DNA from 4 places in the Ruegeria sp. CE8 genome. Region 4 is predicted to be linked to each of the others. Evidence: riboswitches for the same ligand, from Rfam matches in the RefSeq annotation. Region 4 holds a riboswitch; each other region holds the start of a gene.
The links. A riboswitch is a leader RNA that binds a small molecule or an ion and turns the genes downstream of it on or off. The one in region 4 is predicted to bind cobalamin.
Positions count from the first base shown of each region.

Region 1: another riboswitch for cobalamin. It lies ahead of ACR0AA_RS00315 (DUF1636 family protein); the one in region 4 lies ahead of ACR0AA_RS13295 (hypothetical protein).
Region 2: another riboswitch for cobalamin. It lies ahead of ACR0AA_RS17520 (hypothetical protein); the one in region 4 lies ahead of ACR0AA_RS13295 (hypothetical protein).
Region 3: another riboswitch for cobalamin. It lies ahead of ACR0AA_RS13750 (aromatic ring-hydroxylating oxygenase subunit alpha); the one in region 4 lies ahead of ACR0AA_RS13295 (hypothetical protein).

Region 1 covers NZ_JBQFRP010000001.1:64,496-68,713, reverse strand. The annotation lists tRNA gene ACR0AA_RS00330 (tRNA-Cys) at 85-158, shown strand; gene ACR0AA_RS00325 (NAD(P)-dependent oxidoreductase) at 202-1,158, opposite strand; gene ACR0AA_RS00320 (LysR substrate-binding domain-containing protein) at 1,272-2,156, shown strand; cobalamin riboswitch at 2,229-2,437, shown strand; gene ACR0AA_RS00315 (DUF1636 family protein) at 2,532-2,912, shown strand; gene cobW (cobalamin biosynthesis protein CobW) at 2,909-3,964, shown strand; gene cobN (cobaltochelatase subunit CobN) at 3,968-4,218, shown strand, end outside.
Region 2 covers NZ_JBQFRP010000011.1:148,140-152,357, reverse strand. The annotation lists gene rsgA (ribosome small subunit-dependent GTPase A) at 1-254, shown strand, start outside; gene ACR0AA_RS17525 (alpha/beta hydrolase family protein) at 266-1,123, opposite strand; cobalamin riboswitch at 1,267-1,486, shown strand; gene ACR0AA_RS17520 (hypothetical protein) at 1,571-1,978, shown strand; gene ACR0AA_RS17515 (protein-tyrosine phosphatase family protein) at 1,995-2,483, opposite strand; gene ACR0AA_RS17510 (DNA polymerase III subunit gamma/tau) at 2,638-4,218, shown strand, end outside.
Region 3 covers NZ_JBQFRP010000007.1:218,936-223,153, reverse strand. The annotation lists gene ACR0AA_RS13760 (metal ABC transporter permease) at 1-155, shown strand, start outside; gene ACR0AA_RS13755 (FAD-binding oxidoreductase) at 211-1,293, opposite strand; gene ACR0AA_RS13750 (aromatic ring-hydroxylating oxygenase subunit alpha) at 1,299-2,522, opposite strand; cobalamin riboswitch at 2,635-2,838, opposite strand; gene ACR0AA_RS13745 (LysR substrate-binding domain-containing protein) at 2,910-3,821, opposite strand; gene ACR0AA_RS13740 (trimethylamine methyltransferase family protein) at 4,131-4,218, shown strand, end outside.
Region 4 covers NZ_JBQFRP010000007.1:114,227-118,444, reverse strand. The annotation lists gene ACR0AA_RS13305 (ABC transporter substrate-binding protein) at 1-430, opposite strand, end outside; gene ACR0AA_RS13300 (ABC transporter ATP-binding protein) at 442-1,227, opposite strand; gene ACR0AA_RS13295 (hypothetical protein) at 1,224-1,448, opposite strand; cobalamin riboswitch at 1,550-1,757, opposite strand; gene ACR0AA_RS13290 (bifunctional enoyl-CoA hydratase/phosphate acetyltransferase) at 2,049-3,443, shown strand; gene ACR0AA_RS13285 (acetate/propionate family kinase) at 3,436-4,218, shown strand, end outside.

The sequences.
Region 1 (4,218 bases), on a different contig from region 4:
TTGCGTTTGCCCCTCTGGACGCCCCTGCCGAAAGCTGCTAAAACGCCTGTCACACCACGGCAAGTATTTGATTTTACTTGAAAAGGCGAGTTGGCGGAGTGGTGACGCAGCGGATTGCAAATCCGTGTACACCGGTTCGATTCCGGTACTCGCCTCCACTCTCCTGATTAGATGGGACTTTCCAGTGAAAGGTGACGTGCGTCACACGGCCTCACGTCCCTGCGGCACAACCTCATAGCCCGCCTCTTCCGGCTCATCGTCCAGCATTTCGGGCGGGAAGCCCGGGGCGCGGATGTCCAGACCCGTCGCCTCCTCAAGCCGCTTGATGATATTGGGCGAAAGTTCGCGGTCCCCGTACCTGGCGATTCCGTCTTCGAAGATCCGGATCATCACCGGGTTTATTTCAAGGGGCACTCCCGCACGGTCCGCGACTTCCTGGAACAGGCCGATGTCTTTTTTCACGAGGTCCATGGTGAACGAGATATCACGCGAGCCGTTCAGGATTACCTGGCTTTCTGTTTCGTGTACGAACGATGTGCCCGACGAGATTTTGATTGCCTCATACGTCGTGTTGAGGTCCATGCCTGCTGCCTTGGCGGTCACCAGTGCTTCGGCACAAGTGATCAGGTTTGCGGTTGCCAGATAGTTCGTCAGGACTTTCAGAACAGACGCGGACCCAAGTTCGCCCGTGTGCAGGATGCGCCGCCCCATCGTCGTCAGGAATGGCAATATTTTGTCAAACGTCGCGCGATCACAGCCGGCAAAGATCGAAATATTACCCGTTGCGGCCCTGTGACAGCCACCGGAAACCGGGCAATCGACAGCAGCACCGCCGCGTTCAATCACCATCGCGCCCAGTCGTTTTACCTCGGCCTCGTCCGTCGTGGACATCTCCATCCAGATCTTGCCGGGGCCAACTTCGGGCAACATTTCCCGCATCACGGCGTCAGAGGCTGCAGGGGAAGGAAGGCAGGTGATGACGGCATCACAATCCCGCATCAGTTGCGCCGGACTTTCGGCTGCTTTGGCACCTTTGGCCACGAAGCTCTGCACCAGATCCGGGTTAAGATCATGGACCGAGAGGTCCACGCCGTTGCGTAGCAGCGATCCCGACAGTTTTGCGCCAACGTTTCCCAATCCGATAAAGCCGACTTTCATGTTTCCCTCCCGAAAGTGTGCGTCTGCGATGCTGTTAACCGAGTATCGGCGTTGCAATTTCAAAAGCAAAACGAATAATAATCCGCTTTATGGCAAAAAATTTTTGGTGATAAATGGACCGGCTTCCAAACCCTGCATGGCTGCGCAGCTTTGAATGCGCCGCTCGGCACCTGAATTTCACCACCACGGCACGGGAACTTGGGCTGACCCAGACAGCCGTATCTCTGCACATTCGATCTCTCGAGGCGGAACTTGGTCAAAACCTGTTCACCAGAAATGCACGACGGCTCGAGTTGACCGAGCTGGGGCAATCCTATGCTTTGACGGTTCGGCGGGCCCTGGGTGACATCGCGCTGTCCACCAACAGTTTGTTTGGTCCTGCGTCCCGACAAACACTCACAGTTCGGGCCGCGATTTCCACGGCAACTTATTGGATTGCCGCTGAACTGCCCGCGTTCAACGCGCAATACCCGGACATTCCCGTTCGGCTGGTATCGCACATCTGGAATGACAGCATCGCGCCAAACGATGTGGATGTCGAAATTCGGATGGGCTACGGCGATTGGCCGGGGGTCATCTCCGAAAAGCTGACCGATGAGAATCTGGTGCCGGTTTGCCGAGTTGGAAAGGCTTACCCAAGCTTGCTGGACCTCCGGCAAGGGCCGCTGATTCACATCCTCGGATACGAGGACAACTGGGCACGCTACTTTCACGCTCATGATATGGAGCCACCCAAGCAAACATCCCTTCATTCGGTCGATACATCCGTCGCCGCATTGCAATTGGTGATGGCCGGTGCAGGCTGCGCGACCATTGTGGAAAGATTCGCTAAAAATTCCATTGCTCAGGGCGCGCCGATAGAAATTGCAGGCCCAGCGATTCCGTTTGCGCAATCGCACTATCTGATCACCGCGCCCGGGCGCACGCGCTCATCCGCCGCAGCGGGTGTGTTTTGTGCCTGGCTGCGTGATCGCCTGGCTGCGGATGCCGCTGACTGACACTGGCTTGTCGCTTTTCCGACCTGCGCGTTTTCTGCATCCTGCTCGCGCTTGACAAGCCCCCTGCCCGTGCCGCATGTCCCTTTCGTTGGTGTCCATCTTCGGATGGATGAAAAGGGAATGTGCAGCGGATCTACCGCCAAGCACAGCCGCCCCCGCGACCGTGACCGGAGAGGGTGCCCAAAGCCACTGGCCCAAAAGGCCGGGAAGGCGGGACATCCGACAGGGCCGAAGCCCTGACATCTGCAAGCCGGGAGACCTGCCAGCGCCCGTAGATGAAACCGGACGGGGTGTTCCGGTGTCGGGTCCATGTCGCAACACGTGGCCCGCATGAAACCCCGTCCCCCACGAAGAGGATTTGGGGGGATGAGAGACATGACCGCGACCGCACCGGTCGAGCTGCTGGTCTGTACCACGTGCCGCCGTGGCCTGCCTGTCGAAGACGACGCGCAACGACCCGGCGCATTGCTGCACAAAGCGCTGGAACAGGCCGACTTGCCCGATGGCATCACTCTGAAAGCCGTTGAATGCCTGTCAAACTGCGATGAGGGTTGCTCCATCGTGCTGCGCGGAGGCCCGGACCGTTGGACCTTTGTCTATGAGCACCTCAACGAAACCGATCATGTCGAGACCATTGTTGACGGTGCAACCAAGTATCTCGCCACGGAAGATGGCCTGGTGAAATGGCGTGAACGCCCCGAACACTTCCGCAAAAATTGTGCGGCCCGTATTCCCCCGATTGGAGCCCTGAAATGAGCAATCTCGAAAAACTCCCCGTCACTGTGATCACCGGCTTTCTGGGCTCGGGCAAGACTACGCTGGTCAAGCACCTGATGCAGAACCCGCAGGGCAAGCGGCTGGCCGTTGTCGTCAATGAATTCGGCGATGTGGGTGTCGATGGCGATATCCTGAAATCCTGCGCCATTCCGGATTGCCCGGCGGAAAACATCATGGAATTGGCTAACGGCTGCATCTGCTGCACCGTGGCCGATGACTTCATCCCCACCATCGAGGCGCTGATGGCACTGGAGCCGCGCCCCGATCACATCCTGATCGAAACCTCCGGCCTCGCGCTGCCAAAACCGCTGTTGAAAGCCTTTGACTGGCCCGATATCCGCTCAAAAATCACCGTGGATGGCGTGATTGCTCTGGCAGATGCCGAGGCTGTAGCTGCTGGGCGTTTTGCGCCAAATGTCGAAGCCGTGGACGCCCAGCGCCTGGCCGACGACTCGATCGATCACGAAACGCCCCTGTCCGAGGTGTTCGAGGACCAGATCTCCTGCGCCGACATCATCCTGCTGACCAAGCCCGATCTGGCCGGCCCCGAAGGCGTGGCCAAAGCCAAGGAGATCATCGCAGCCGAGGCTCCGCGTCCATTACCCGTGGTCGAAGTGCCTGAAGGTGCCGTGGACGTCCGCGTCGTACTAGGCCTTGAGGCCGCCGCCGAGGATGACATGGACGCCCGTCCGTCGCATCACGACGGTCATCACGACCACGAGCATGACGATTTCGAAAGCATCATCGTCGAGTTGCCGGAACAGACCGACCCGACCGCGCTGGTCGCCAATATCGAACGTCTTGCGAACGAGCTGAACATCCTGCGCGTCAAAGGCTATGCCGCAGTTCAGGGCAAACCGATGCGTCTGCTGGTTCAGGCTGTAGGTGCCCGTGTACGTCACCAATACGACCGCCCATGGGAACCCGGCGAAGAGCGCCGCTCGCGTCTGGTCGTGATCGCCGAGCATGACGACATCAAAGAGGCCGCAATCCGCGATATTCTCGTGGGTGTAGCCGAGGCCGCCGAGTAAGCCATGCACGTCGTCTTCCGCGAAAGCCACGGGTTAGAAGAAACCGAGACCCCAACCGATCTGGGCCAGAGCCCGGCGGATCTGGTGGTGCTGTCCTTTTCGGACAGCGACCTCGGCGCTTTCGCAGCAGGCTGGCACCGCGGTGGCGGCCCCGAGGGGCAGATGCCCACGATGCGGCTGGCCAACCTGACGGCACTCAAGCACCCGCTGTCCGTCGACACCTATCTCGAGCAGACGCTTAACGGGGCCAAAGG
Region 2 (4,218 bases), on a different contig from region 4:
TCTCGGACATTCTGGAACTTGCCGAGTCTTGCCGGTTTTCTGATTGTCAGCATCACGCCGAACCTGGTTGCGCCGTTCAGGCCGCAATCGCAGATGGCACGCTTGATGGAGAGCGCCTGGAGCGCTGGCGGAAATTGCGCCGCGAGGATCAGAGAAACTCGGAAACCGTGGCGCAATCACGCGCACGCGACAAAGCCTTTGGCAAAATGGTGCGCTCTGTGATGCACGAGAAGAAGTCGCGTAAAAGACTATAACTGCTGCTGTTTCAGGCAATCAATCGAGGCCAGACGGCCGCATTTCGGCGCGCAAACGCGCCGATGTGGCCAACCTCGGTCAAGCCGAACTCCTTCGGCGACAGCTGATGTCTGCGCGCCATAGGTCCGTATAGATCGGCAAGTCGCCAAACCGCGTTTGGAGGTACCACTTGATCATCGTCCATTGTAAATAGATCAACGGGTGTTTCCGACGCGGCCCATCTGGCGTCTGGCAGGCTTTGACCAATGTCCGGCACATAGTTCAGCGGATCGGTGCACCATTTACGCCATTGCCAGTAAACGCTTGCAGGCAAGTCTGAACCAAAACCCAGCGCCTTGCCCGGCAAGTATCCCAATGTCTTGACCAGCAATGGCGGATGACCATACCAGAACATCGTCGCCAGCGCGCGGTACGGCCACGGGTGATCAGATAACGTGACCAACCCGGAACAGACGCAGATCATTCGGTCGATCTGTTCGATATCCGGCTGTAGCGGCCCCAGCATTCCACCAACCGAATGGCCAATGCTCCACTGCTGCGCAGCCGGGAATCTGCGCCGCATTTCGGCCCGGGCCGCAGGCATGTCGATAAGGGCCCAATCGGCCATCGTAGCTTTCGAATCGCGCAGCCGCGCGGTCAGCGAATGACCGAAGTCACGATAGTCATAGGTCAAGCAGGCCATGCCCTGTTCCGCCGCCAGCCACTGCGCAAAATGTTGATAATAGTCGCGCGGCACCCCCGTGGCGCCGTGGATCACAACCGCCACGTCCGGCGTAGCAGCAGGCCTGTATAACCGCGCCGACAAGCTGGCCGAACCAGCTTCAACCTTGAAATCTTCGGTCAATACGGTCGGAGTGTTGTCCAACATAGCGCCCTCGCAAGCATCTGAACTGTTTGGTTCACCTGTTGCAATCGGCGCTTTTCGCAAATCAAAGTCAATAGATTTCCAAAGTGACCACGCGTCCGTTTCGAGCGGCAGCAAGAGCCTGCTTGACTCAAGCCACCGACAACCGCTAGCGATGACGTGATGGTTCTCGTCCTCATATTGGGGCGGGATGAAAAGGGAACACGGTGCGGTCCAGCCCGGCATTGCCGGAACGGACCAAGGCCGCGACTGCCCCCGCAACTGTAAGCGGTGAGCAATGCCGAAACACCACTGGCCGAAAGGCTGGGAAGGTCGGCAAAGCAACGACCCGCAAGTCAGGAGACCTGCCATCGAACGAAAAACCGAAACTCGGGCGGGGTGTCCGGGCAGGTCTTCAGTTTGCTGAGACACCTGTTCCACGTCCCCCGTCCATCGCGCGGAGGGCGCATTATGATCTGGAATACAACGACACACGAATTTTCTGCCACCCTGTGCCAAAGGACAGGCAAAACCTGCCCCGCACTGGCCCGAATGGCCCGCGCTATTGCCGAAGCGATGGCGACCGCAGGCCCGGTAACCTCCAGCGAATTCGAGATGGATGGCTCGAGCGAACTGACCCATTGCGGCGAGGGCTGCACGGCACGGTTTCGGGCCAGCCCAACCCGGATCAGGGTCTATTGTGGGGCAAACACGAATGACTCGGCCGACAAGCTGGATGACTACGCCGATATGATGTTTGGCTCTGATTTCGCCTCACTGCCCACCGGATTCTTGACCACTTTACCCTGCGCCATGCTTCAGGCATCGGCCCTTGCGCCGCGCCCCTCGCATCAGATCGTTCAGCAAGCCACGGCCTGATCTAGGCTCACCGATCTCACTGGACCGGCTTCATGGCCCAGGCCATCTGTTGGTCCGTTTCCACCGCACAAGGTCGGGCAGAGCGCAACCGGCTGAGTGCGTGATTCGGGACTTCGCCGCTTTCGACCATAAGTCTGAGGGCAACCATACCCGACCGCCCGCAGCCGCCCCGGCAGTGCACCAGAACACGTCCGCCATCCGACAAAACCTGTCGGGCAGATGCGCTGGCCTTGGGCCAAAGGGCTGCGATTTCCGGTGGCGGCGCTCCGAAATCTTCAACCGGCAGGTGCAGCCAGACCGCAGACCCGGATTGAATGTCCTGCCCAAAGGCACCTGCCCCGGCTTGCTGCATTTCGACCTTGGTCGTCATGGAAATCACCAGATTGGGGCTCCAATCGTGTATCGCGCTCAGATCGTCTGCATACCCACCGCCACTGCCAGGCAAAGGGGACAGCGCCAAAGTTCCCGAACCAACCCGCAGCGCGTGGATTGCAAAAACCGCCAAGACTTACGTTCCTTCTGCCAACGGCCACCCGACCCTAAAGGGGTTTATCGCGCCTACCGATACAGTCCAAACCGAAATTCCTCGCAGCCTCCTGTGGACGCGGGCGGCGCGGGTCTCTACGCTGCATTCTTGACACGAATCCGACAGAGCAGACATGACCGAAACGCCCAGCCCCGCCTATCAGGTTCTTGCGCGCAAGTACCGCCCCGAAACCTTTGCCGATCTGGTTGGACAGGACGCAATGGTGCGCACGCTGAAAAACGCGTTCGAGGCGGATCGGATTGCGCAAGCCTTCATCATGACCGGTATTCGCGGCACGGGTAAGACCACTACGGCCCGGATAATTGCCAAAGGCATGAATTGCATCGGCCCCGATGGCGACGGCAAACCAACGACCGAACCTTGCGGCCAGTGCGAGCATTGCGTGGCCATCATGGAAGGTCGCCATGTCGACGTCATGGAGATGGACGCCGCCAGCCGGACTGGCGTGAATGATATCCGCGAAATAATCGACAGCGTTCGATATCGCGCGGCGAGCGCACGCTACAAGATCTACATCATCGATGAGGTCCATATGCTCTCGACCAGTGCGTTTAACGCGCTGCTCAAGACGCTTGAGGAACCGCCCGAGCATGTGAAGTTCATTTTCGCGACGACCGAAATCCGAAAAGTCCCTGTGACGGTTCTGTCGCGCTGTCAACGGTTTGACCTGCGCCGGATCGAGCCTGAGGACATGATCGGTCTTTTGATCAAGATCGCTGCCGCCGAAGGCGCCCAGATCGCAGAGGACGCGCTGGCGCTGATCACCCGTGCGGCCGAAGGCTCGGCGCGCGACGCGACCTCGCTGCTGGATCAGGCGATCTCGCATGGGGCTGGAGAAACGAGCGCCGATCAGGTCCGCGCAATGCTTGGGCTTGCCGACCGCGGCCGGGTGCTGGACCTGATGGACATGATCCTGCGCGGCGATGCGGCAGCGGCATTGACAGAGTTGAGCGGTCAATATGCCGAAGGTGCCGATCCACTGGCTGTGCTGCGCGATCTGGCAGAAATCACCCATTGGGTATCCGTCGTCAAAATCACGCCCGATGCAGCCGAAGACCCGACCGTGTCGCCCGACGAACGGGCACGAGGGCAGCAAATGGCCGAGGCTCTGCCGATGCGCGTGTTGACGCGGATGTGGCAGATGCTGCTGAAAGCGCTCGAAGAGGTCTCTGCCGCGCCAAACGCGATGATGGCCGCAGAGATGGCCATCATTCGTTTGACCCACGTGGCTGATCTGCCCAGCCCCGAAGAGTTGATCAAACGGCTGCAGGATGCACCACCGCCCCCACCGAATGGAGGTCCAGGTGGCGGAGTGTCCGAGCCGTCTCATGCACCAGTCCAAGCCACGCCTTCATCCTATGTTTCCGCGCAACGCGGGCCTGCGGGTGCGCCAACGGCAGCTCTGGCGCAAGATATCCAAACGGCTCTGGCGCGCTATCCCACATTCGAACACGTGGTCGAACTGATCCGCACAAACCGGGACGTGAAACTACTGGTCGAAGTCGAAAACGGCGTGCGTCTTGTATCCTATCAACCTGGACGGATTGAATTCACCCCTACGGATAAGGCTCCTACGGACCTTGCGCAGAGAATGGGTTCGGCGCTGCAACGCTGGACTGGCAACCGGTGGGCCGTGTCGATCGTATCGGATGGTGACGCTGCGACAATCGCGGAAGTTAGGGATGCAGGCGAA
Region 3 (4,218 bases), 100 kb from region 4:
TGATCGCCGCTGCAATCGGCGCGACCTCTGCTGTGGCCGGGCTGCGGGCGGCTTATGTCTTTGACACGCCGGCTGGCCCGTCCATCGTTTGCGTGGCGGCTATCTTGTTTGCGTGTTTCAGCCTGCTTGGCTGGCAGCGCCAGTACAGGGTCTGAAACCCGGTCGAAGAGGGTAAAACGGAAGGCGTAAGGGGTGCGCCTTCCGCGTTTTTCAAACTTCGACTTCGACTTTGCCGATTGGGTTGGAGCAACAGGCAAGGATAAAGCCGGCCTCGATGTCATCCTCTGAAATCCCGCCATTGTGGACCATGTGAACCTCGCCCGCAGTTTTTCTGACCTTGCAAGTACCGCAGACGCCGAAGGTGCAACCTGACGGAATGTTGAGGCCAACAGAACGTGCCGCTGCCAGCACGGTGTCGGTTTCGGCTACCTTGGCGGTGACACCCGAGCTTGCAAAGTGAATTTCTGCGCTAGCCTCTTCATCGGGGATGACGTCATCCAGATCGGGCAGATCAGCCTCAGTCTCAATGGGCGCACCGAAGCTTTCCTGATGGTAGTGCTCCAAGTCAAAACCAAGGCCCGTCAGCGCATCCCGCACGGCTTGCATGAAGGGTTCCGGACCGCAACAATAGACCTCGCGATCCAGATAGTCCGGGGCCATAAGTCCGAGCATCAGCTGATTGAATTGGCCCTGATAGCCTGTCCAGGGCCGGTAGGGATCGGCCTCTTCCACTACGAACTTCAAATCCAGGCCGTGCGTTCGGCTGGCCATCTGCTCAAGTCGCTGGCGAAAAATGATCTCGGATGGACGTTTGGCGCAGTTGATGAAAACGATGTCCAGATTGCGGCCTTCGTCCCACATGCAGGTTGTCATGGACATCATTGGGGTGATGCCAGAGCCTGCTGAAATGAAGAGGTATTTTCGCGCGCTACTCTCGCCGTTGGTGAACAAGCCTGCAGGACCCAGCGCCTTTACCCTCATGCCAGGTTGAAGGTTATCCAACATCCAGCGTGTGCCGATACTGTCAGGCTGCGCTTTCGCGGTGATCGTGATGGATCTGGGACGAGAGGGTGAGGAGGATATCGTATAGGTACGATGAACGACACCGCCAGGTTGACCCGGGGCAGGGATTTCCAACGTTAGAAACTGCCCGGGCTGGTAAGCGAACATCGCACCGGAGGGTGCTCGAAACGTAAAGCTGGCGGTATTTGGCATCTCTGGCACGACCGAGACGCATTCCAGTGTTTCACTGTCTTGCCAGATCAATGGTGTTGAGGGGCTAAGGTCTTTCATTGCCGTTACTCCGCAGCCATGGCGTCCGGTGCCAGTCGGGCAGCCAGAGTGTTGCAATACCAATCGACGAATTGCAGAACTCCGGATTCCTGCGAAGGCGAATAGGGGCCGGGCACATAGGCCGGGCTGTTGATGCCTTGCTGATTATCCTCGACCACCTGACGGTCTTCGTCATTGGTGGCGGTCCAGACTTCGGTCAGGCGTTTCAGGTCATAATCGACCCCTTCGACGGCGTCCTTGTGGATCAGCCATTTCGTGGTGACCTCAGTTTCCGTGGGACTGATCGGAGTGACCCGGAAAACGATAGAGTGGTCGGCCAAAAAGTGGTTCCATGTGGTCGGATAGTGGAACTTCAAGAGCGAACCAGCATCTGGGAACGGCGAACGACCCAACCAGCGGCGCACGGCCGATTTTCCATCCATCGTATAGCTTTGCGCGCCTTCTTTCAGCGGCATCCGCGCCAAGCGGTATTGCCCGTCACCATGCAGGTAGAACTGAGAGGGCATGCCTGCAGCTTCGCAGCGGTCAAAATGCGCTTGCATATGGGTTGGGGTTTCGCCGCCTTCTATTCCGGTCACGGCCGGATCATCAGGGAACGTTCGACATAGCGCCGGGTGGTTGCCACCACAGTGGTAACATTCGCGGTTGTTTTCCCAAACGAGCTTCCAATTACCTTTTTCAATGATGGAACTCTCAAAGGCAACTTTCGCATTGGCCAAGTCATGCGGTTCCAGATAGGGACGCGCAAGTTCTGCAAATGTATCGAAATCTGGCGCTTCATCGGCCAGACAGATGTAAACGAGGCCGGCCAGTTCGCGGCAGTGAACCGTCTTCAATCCGTGTTGCTTTGGGTCAAAGTCCGGCCCCATGTCGCGGGCCCATAGCAAGGATCCGTCAAGTTCATATGTCCACTGGTGGTAAGGGCAAACCAGCTTGGGCGCATGTCCCTTTGCGGCCTTGCAGATGACCGATCCGCGATGGCGGCAGGTGTTGTGAAAAGCCCGTATCTGGTTGTCCGCGCCACGCACTATGATGACGCGGTAAGCTCCGACATTATGGGTGACATAGCTGCCAGGCTTTTCCAGTTCGCAGGCGGGAATGGCAAACAGCCAATCACGGTAGTGAATGGATTCGAGGTCAGCCTGGAAAACCTCGGGATCGGTGTAAAACGCCTGTTCCAGCGCATAACCAGGGTTTCGACGTGCCAACAGGGTTTGAATAATGCTCACTTCTGGCTCTCCTGCCGCGCCCCGCGGCATTGCTTGGGCAGATGGCAAGGGAGAGCCGTCCGGAGCCGTGCGAGGATCACGTCCGAAACATGCGCCCCCACCGCCACCCGCGGTTTGACTTATCTGCGAGGCTGGTTTCCGGACTTGGAAGGGGCCTTCGCCCGGTATCGGCACCTTCCCGGGATCCTCGTCCCAGTGGTTGATTGCCGTACCTGACCTTCTTTACCGTTGCGGGGGCAGTGCCGGAATCTCACCGGCTTCCCAATTCTCCGCTGCCTGAGAATCAAACAGCGGCACCTCACAGGCACAGGATATTTCCGACCCGTTTTTGCGCTGAAATACTTGCGACAATTCCGCTTCCAAAACAGACATTTCGAAACTTGGTTTTCAGGCTTTCGATATGTCGCGATCGGACCACTTTTCGTCAGCGGCAGCTTTCGACAACCAATTCCGAAACAGTTGGACGGATGGTGTTGGAAGCTTGTCCTTGGCCGTGAAATAATAAGCCCATGGGCTGGTCAGATCGATTTTGAAGGGTTCGATCAACACTCCGCGTTCCACATAAGAACGGGTAAGAGATTTTGGCAAAACGACACAGCCCAGGGACCGCACCGCCAATTCCATTGCCAGATTGGAGGCGTTTGTTCGCTGGCCCTCGTTCAGGTTCAGGTCGGTCAGGTCGAAGTATTTGCCTACAAGTTCCCAATAGGCTGGCCGACCAAGAATATGGATCAGGCGGGCATGCCGTAGCTGTTCCGGATCGCGCAGCGGCTTTCCATTCACTGTAAAACCCGGCGCGCAGACGACCGTCAATTTTTCCTCCCACAGCCGTTTCATATCTGCGGTCGCTTCGTCGACATGATGGATCGTGATCGAGACATCGGAAACGCTGTTTTCGACGTCGGTCCAGACTGTCCCGTGCACAGTCAGATCAATATCGGGGTGAGCCGCGTTGAATTCGCGGATCACGTCTGGCAGCCAACTTTCCGCAAGGCTGAACGGGCAAGAAACGACCACTTTTCGCGTGTGCGGGCGTTGGCTGACGGATCGGGTTGCGACGTCGATTTCTTGCAGAGCGTGTCGCACAGACGGCAAATAGGCTTCTCCGACGTCTGTAAGTGACAGAGAGCGGGGGTGGCGTACAAACAACGGGCGTTGGATGAACTCCTCGAGCGAACGCACATGGTTGCTGACCGCGGATTGTGTGCAGTTCAGCTCTTCGGCGGCACTGGTGAAACTCAGGTGTCGCGCAGAAGCCTCGAATGACCGTAGGAACGTAAGGTGGGGCAGGTTCATCATTATCGGGTTTCTCCCAGCGGCTAATGACCTGCATAGGAAAGGCTGCGGTGAGGCATCTTGTCCAATCGCGACACCTCGCAGGTTTCAAATGCGACAGGTTGCGGCGGCTAAGCTGCAAAAATTCCCGACCCAATGCCCCGGGAATTTTTTCGCCCAGGCGTGAGAAATCCTCATGCTCTCTTTTCGACATGAATGCGTCGCTAAGTGGCAAAACAGGGCTTCTGCGGTTGGTACGTTTAGAAAGTGCAGAACCGCACAGCTGGGCGCATTTCAGCTACATCCAGAATCGGAAACGGGGGCAGACAAAACATGGCACGAGAAAGACGCGGAGGCGGACGGCGCGGTAAATCTGGCCGCAGCGCAGCGGGTGTCGATCAGTTGCCGTGGCAACAGATCC
Region 4 (4,218 bases):
CCTTGTCCAGATGTACGCAGCTTTCGGTCAGGATCATCGTTTTGATCCCGAAGGGCTCCAGAGTGTCCGGGGTCACATCGCCGCCGGGCTTCATGCCATAGTACCAGCCCGCAAAAAACAAGTCGGGTTCTACCGCGACAAGGTTTTCCACAGTCGGGTATTTCGGCGCCAGCTCGGGGATGTCGCCGCGCAAAGTGTCGAATTCCGGGCTTGTTTTGTACCAGCCGGTGATGCCCGTCAGCCCAACGATCTTATCCTGCAGACCCAGCGCAAAGGCCATGTCGGTCATGTTCATGTCGTGGACGACCAGCCGCTCGGGTTGGGTTTCGAAAATCAAAGGTTCGCCGCAATTATCGACTGTGGTCTCAAGTGCGGCCGCGCTTGTTGCCAGGCCGGTGATCAGCGCCGCGGGCCAGAGTGCCTGTTTCATGGTTTTGTTCCTCATTTTGAGATTGTGGTTCTTCGGATATCCAGCGCCGGGATCACGCGGCCTTCGTGTTGAAAACACAGGTAATCGACGCCAAAGGTTTCGCGGACGCGTTCGGGGGTCAGCACCTCGTGCACCAACCCAAAGCCGGTCAGCCGGGCGGACTTCATCAGTGCGACATGGGTGGCGAACTCGGGGATCATGACCAGGTCGTGGACGATCATCACTACCGTGATGCCCAGTTCCGCCACCAGGGACAGCATGCGGCCCTTGGCGTCCGGGTCCAGGTGGTTGGTTGGTTCGTCCAAAAACAACAGTGACGGTTTCTGGGCCAAAGCCCGCGCGATATGGGCCCGTTGGCGCTCGCCGCCGGACAGGACGGCCATACGCTTGTCGGCCAAAGCGTACAAACTGGTCAGGTTCAGGATACGGTCCAGTTCGTCGGCGTGCTCGCTTGCGGATCGGTCCGCGCGGATCGGAATTTGTCCCAGGGCCACATAGTCACGCAGGAACAACCGTCCATCGGGGGCCTCTTGTTGACTAACAACTGCGATCATACGGGCACGATCCATTGCCGAAAGTTGCCGAAGGCTGCGCCCCTTGATCAAAACGTCCCCCTGAACGATCTCTTCTGCCCCGCACAAGAGGTTGAGGAGCGTTGTCTTGCCCGCGCCATTCGGCCCGGCAATCGCCAGTATCGCCCCTTCGTCCAAATCAAACTTGACGTCTTTCAGCAGGACTTCGCCATTCAGGGCTTGGTATTCCAACTCGCGAGTTTCAAGAAATGGTCTGCGGGTCATACGCGTTCCTCCTGCTTGATCTGAGGCGGGTGCGAATGACTCTTTCTGAACAATGCGCGCAAGCGACCGTCAGCGTTGACCCAACGCGTTTTGCGCAAGGTCGTACGGGCGGACAACGCGCGAGGAAGCCTGTCCGGCAACCCGCTTTGGATCGAGCCGACGACACCCGTGCCCATGCACGTCTCGCAAATCGGAATGAAATGATCAGGTTTTCTCAGCATTGCCCGCTCCGCTTGTTGTCAAGCGCGGACAGAAGGTGCCGATCATGAAAACACGCGTCAGACGTGCCATATAGCCTCCTTCCAGGACGCCCCGCCCCGGGTTGGTTGAACATCAGATGGCAGGTCTCCTGACTTGCGGGTCGTGGCTTGGCCGTCCTTCCCAGCCCGTTTGGGCCAGTGGTCTGTTGGCGTCGCTCACCGCTTACAGTTGCGGGGGCAGTCACGGAATTGGCGCCGTTCGGCAACCTCACCGTATTCCCTTTTCATCCCTTGGGCGCACCATCGGGAACCATCGACGACGAGAAGTGCCCGAGTTCGCATTATTGGTCAAGCTCAAAACCGAAGACCCCTTGTTGTGGCGATTGGAAGACAGCTTTAGCGCGTCAGACGGCTCAGCGGGGCTGAGGTCTGGCAGGCGACAAAGGGCGCTACCCGCCAGATTGCCGCTAAGAAGCTTAATCAATTGTGGTCAGAAGTTCTTTTGGCTACGCTGCAGCGCAGAAATACAGGGGAATCGGCGGCAAGCTCGAGTCGGGTGGGACTGAAGTGCCGAGCGTCGGTTTCAAATACGATCATTTGCAAAAATCAAAGCCTGACGAGATGAAAATTCAAGAAAACCGGACGTTTTCACAATTGAAAGTCGGCGATAAGGCCCAGGTTACAAGGCTTTGCACCGTTGACGATCTTTACGCGTTTGCATCGGCGTCCGGAGACCATAATCCGTTGCATCTGGCCGCTTATGATGGGGATGGTGATGGGCGCCCCGAAGCTGTTGCACCCGCGTTGTGGCCCGCTGGCCTTGTTGCGGCGGTACTGGGAAACGTCCTGCCAGGGGCGGGCACGCAGACACGCCGGGCAAACCTCAGATTCCATGCCCCGGTTCTGGCGGGCGAAGAACTGACCGCCTTTGTTTCGGTCACGGAAAAGCGCGAAGATGGCGATTTGACCTGCGCCGCCGAAGTGCGCCGGGTCGGGGACAACGCGTTGATTCTAAGCGGTACAGTGCAAGTCACGCCACCCGCCCGGCATTTGAAGTTTGACTCGGTCGAAGTTCCTGGGCTGATCGTTCAAAGGCACCGGCATTTTGACGCTCTGCTGGAAAAGGCGCGCCCCATGGACCCTATGCCAACAGCCGTCATCGCCCCGGAAGAGCCGAACTCACTGGGCGGCGCTTTGTTGGCGAAATCAAACAGCATAATCACTCCGATACTTGTCGGCGATCCCGACAAAATTGCTGCTGCTGCGACCGAGCTTGGCGCTGATTTATCCGGAACTGAAATCATCGAGGTCGACAGCCACGAGATGGCCGCGCATCGTGCCGTCGATCTGGTCGTGGAGGGCAAGGCTCGGATGCTGATGAAGGGGCATCTGCATACGGATGTTCTTTTGCGGGCCGTCTTGCGTCGCGAGAAAGGCCTGAGGACGGGGCGGCGTTTGTCGCATGTGTTTGTTATGGACGTGCCGGGCATGTCACGGCCCATCATGGTCACCGATGCGGCCGTAAACATTTCACCCGATCTCGAAACCAAAGCCGACATCGTTCAAAACGCCATTCATCTGGCCCATTCCATCGGCATCAAAGTGCCCAAGGTTGGCGTGTTGTCGGCGGTAGAGACGATCAATCCGCATATGCCATCTTCGGTCGACGCTGCGCTGTTGTCCAAAATGGCAGAACGCGGGCAGATCACCGGCGGGTTGGTCGATGGTCCATTGGCCATGGACAACGCGGTGGACCTGAACGCTGCGCGCACCAAGGGTATCACATCACCTGTTGCCGGGGCGGCGGACATTTTGGTGGCGCCGAACATTGAGGCAGGGAATATGGTGGCCAAGCAGCTTACCTATATCTCTCATGCCGAAGCCGCGGGAATCGTGGTTGGTGCCGCAGCACCAATCATTCTGACCTCCCGCGCGGATGATGACGCCTCGCGGCTGGCCTCTTGCGCCGTGGCGGCGCTGCATGCAATTGCGAATAAAGGCAAAATCCATGGCTGAACATGTTCTGGCACTGAACGCCGGGTCGTCCTCGTTGAAATTCGCGCTTTATGAACTGACTGAGGATCGTCGGCCCAGGATGCGCTGGCGCGGTCAAATCGAACGGCTGGGGGATGCGCCGCGGCTCTTGGCTCAGTCCGCAGGTGGGAGGTCTGTTGACCGACAACTTTCGGGGACGAAAACGCATGACGAGGCCATCAATGCGTTCCTTGAACTCACCCGTGAATACCTGCCGGATATTCACGTCCGGGCCATTGGCCACCGGGTCGTTCATGGTGGGCCGGTCTATTCGGAACCCGTTGTGGTGGATGAAGGCGTCATTGAAACCCTGAGTGGATTCATCCCGTTCGCACCCCTGCATCAACCCTACAGCCTTGCCGGAATTCGGGCTGCCAGTGCTGCGTTTCCGGGCACAACTCAGGTCGCATGCTTCGATACCGCGTTTCACCGTGCGCACCCATGGGTGAACGATACCTTTGCCCTGCCGCAGAACTTTTACGACAAGGGTGTTCGACGATACGGGTTCCACGGGCTAAGCTACGACTACGTCTCGCAAAAGCTGAAGGACATCGCGCCGGGGCTTTATGATGGCCGCGTGGTCATCGCTCATCTGGGGAATGGTGCGTCGATGTGTGCGGTCTCAGGCGGGCGTGCCGTCGCCTCGACCATGGGGTTTTCGGCGCTGGATGGCTTGCCAATGGGAACCCGCAGCGGACAATTGGATCCGGGCGTCGTGCTGTACATGATGCAGCAGGAGGGGATGACAGCCGAGGAA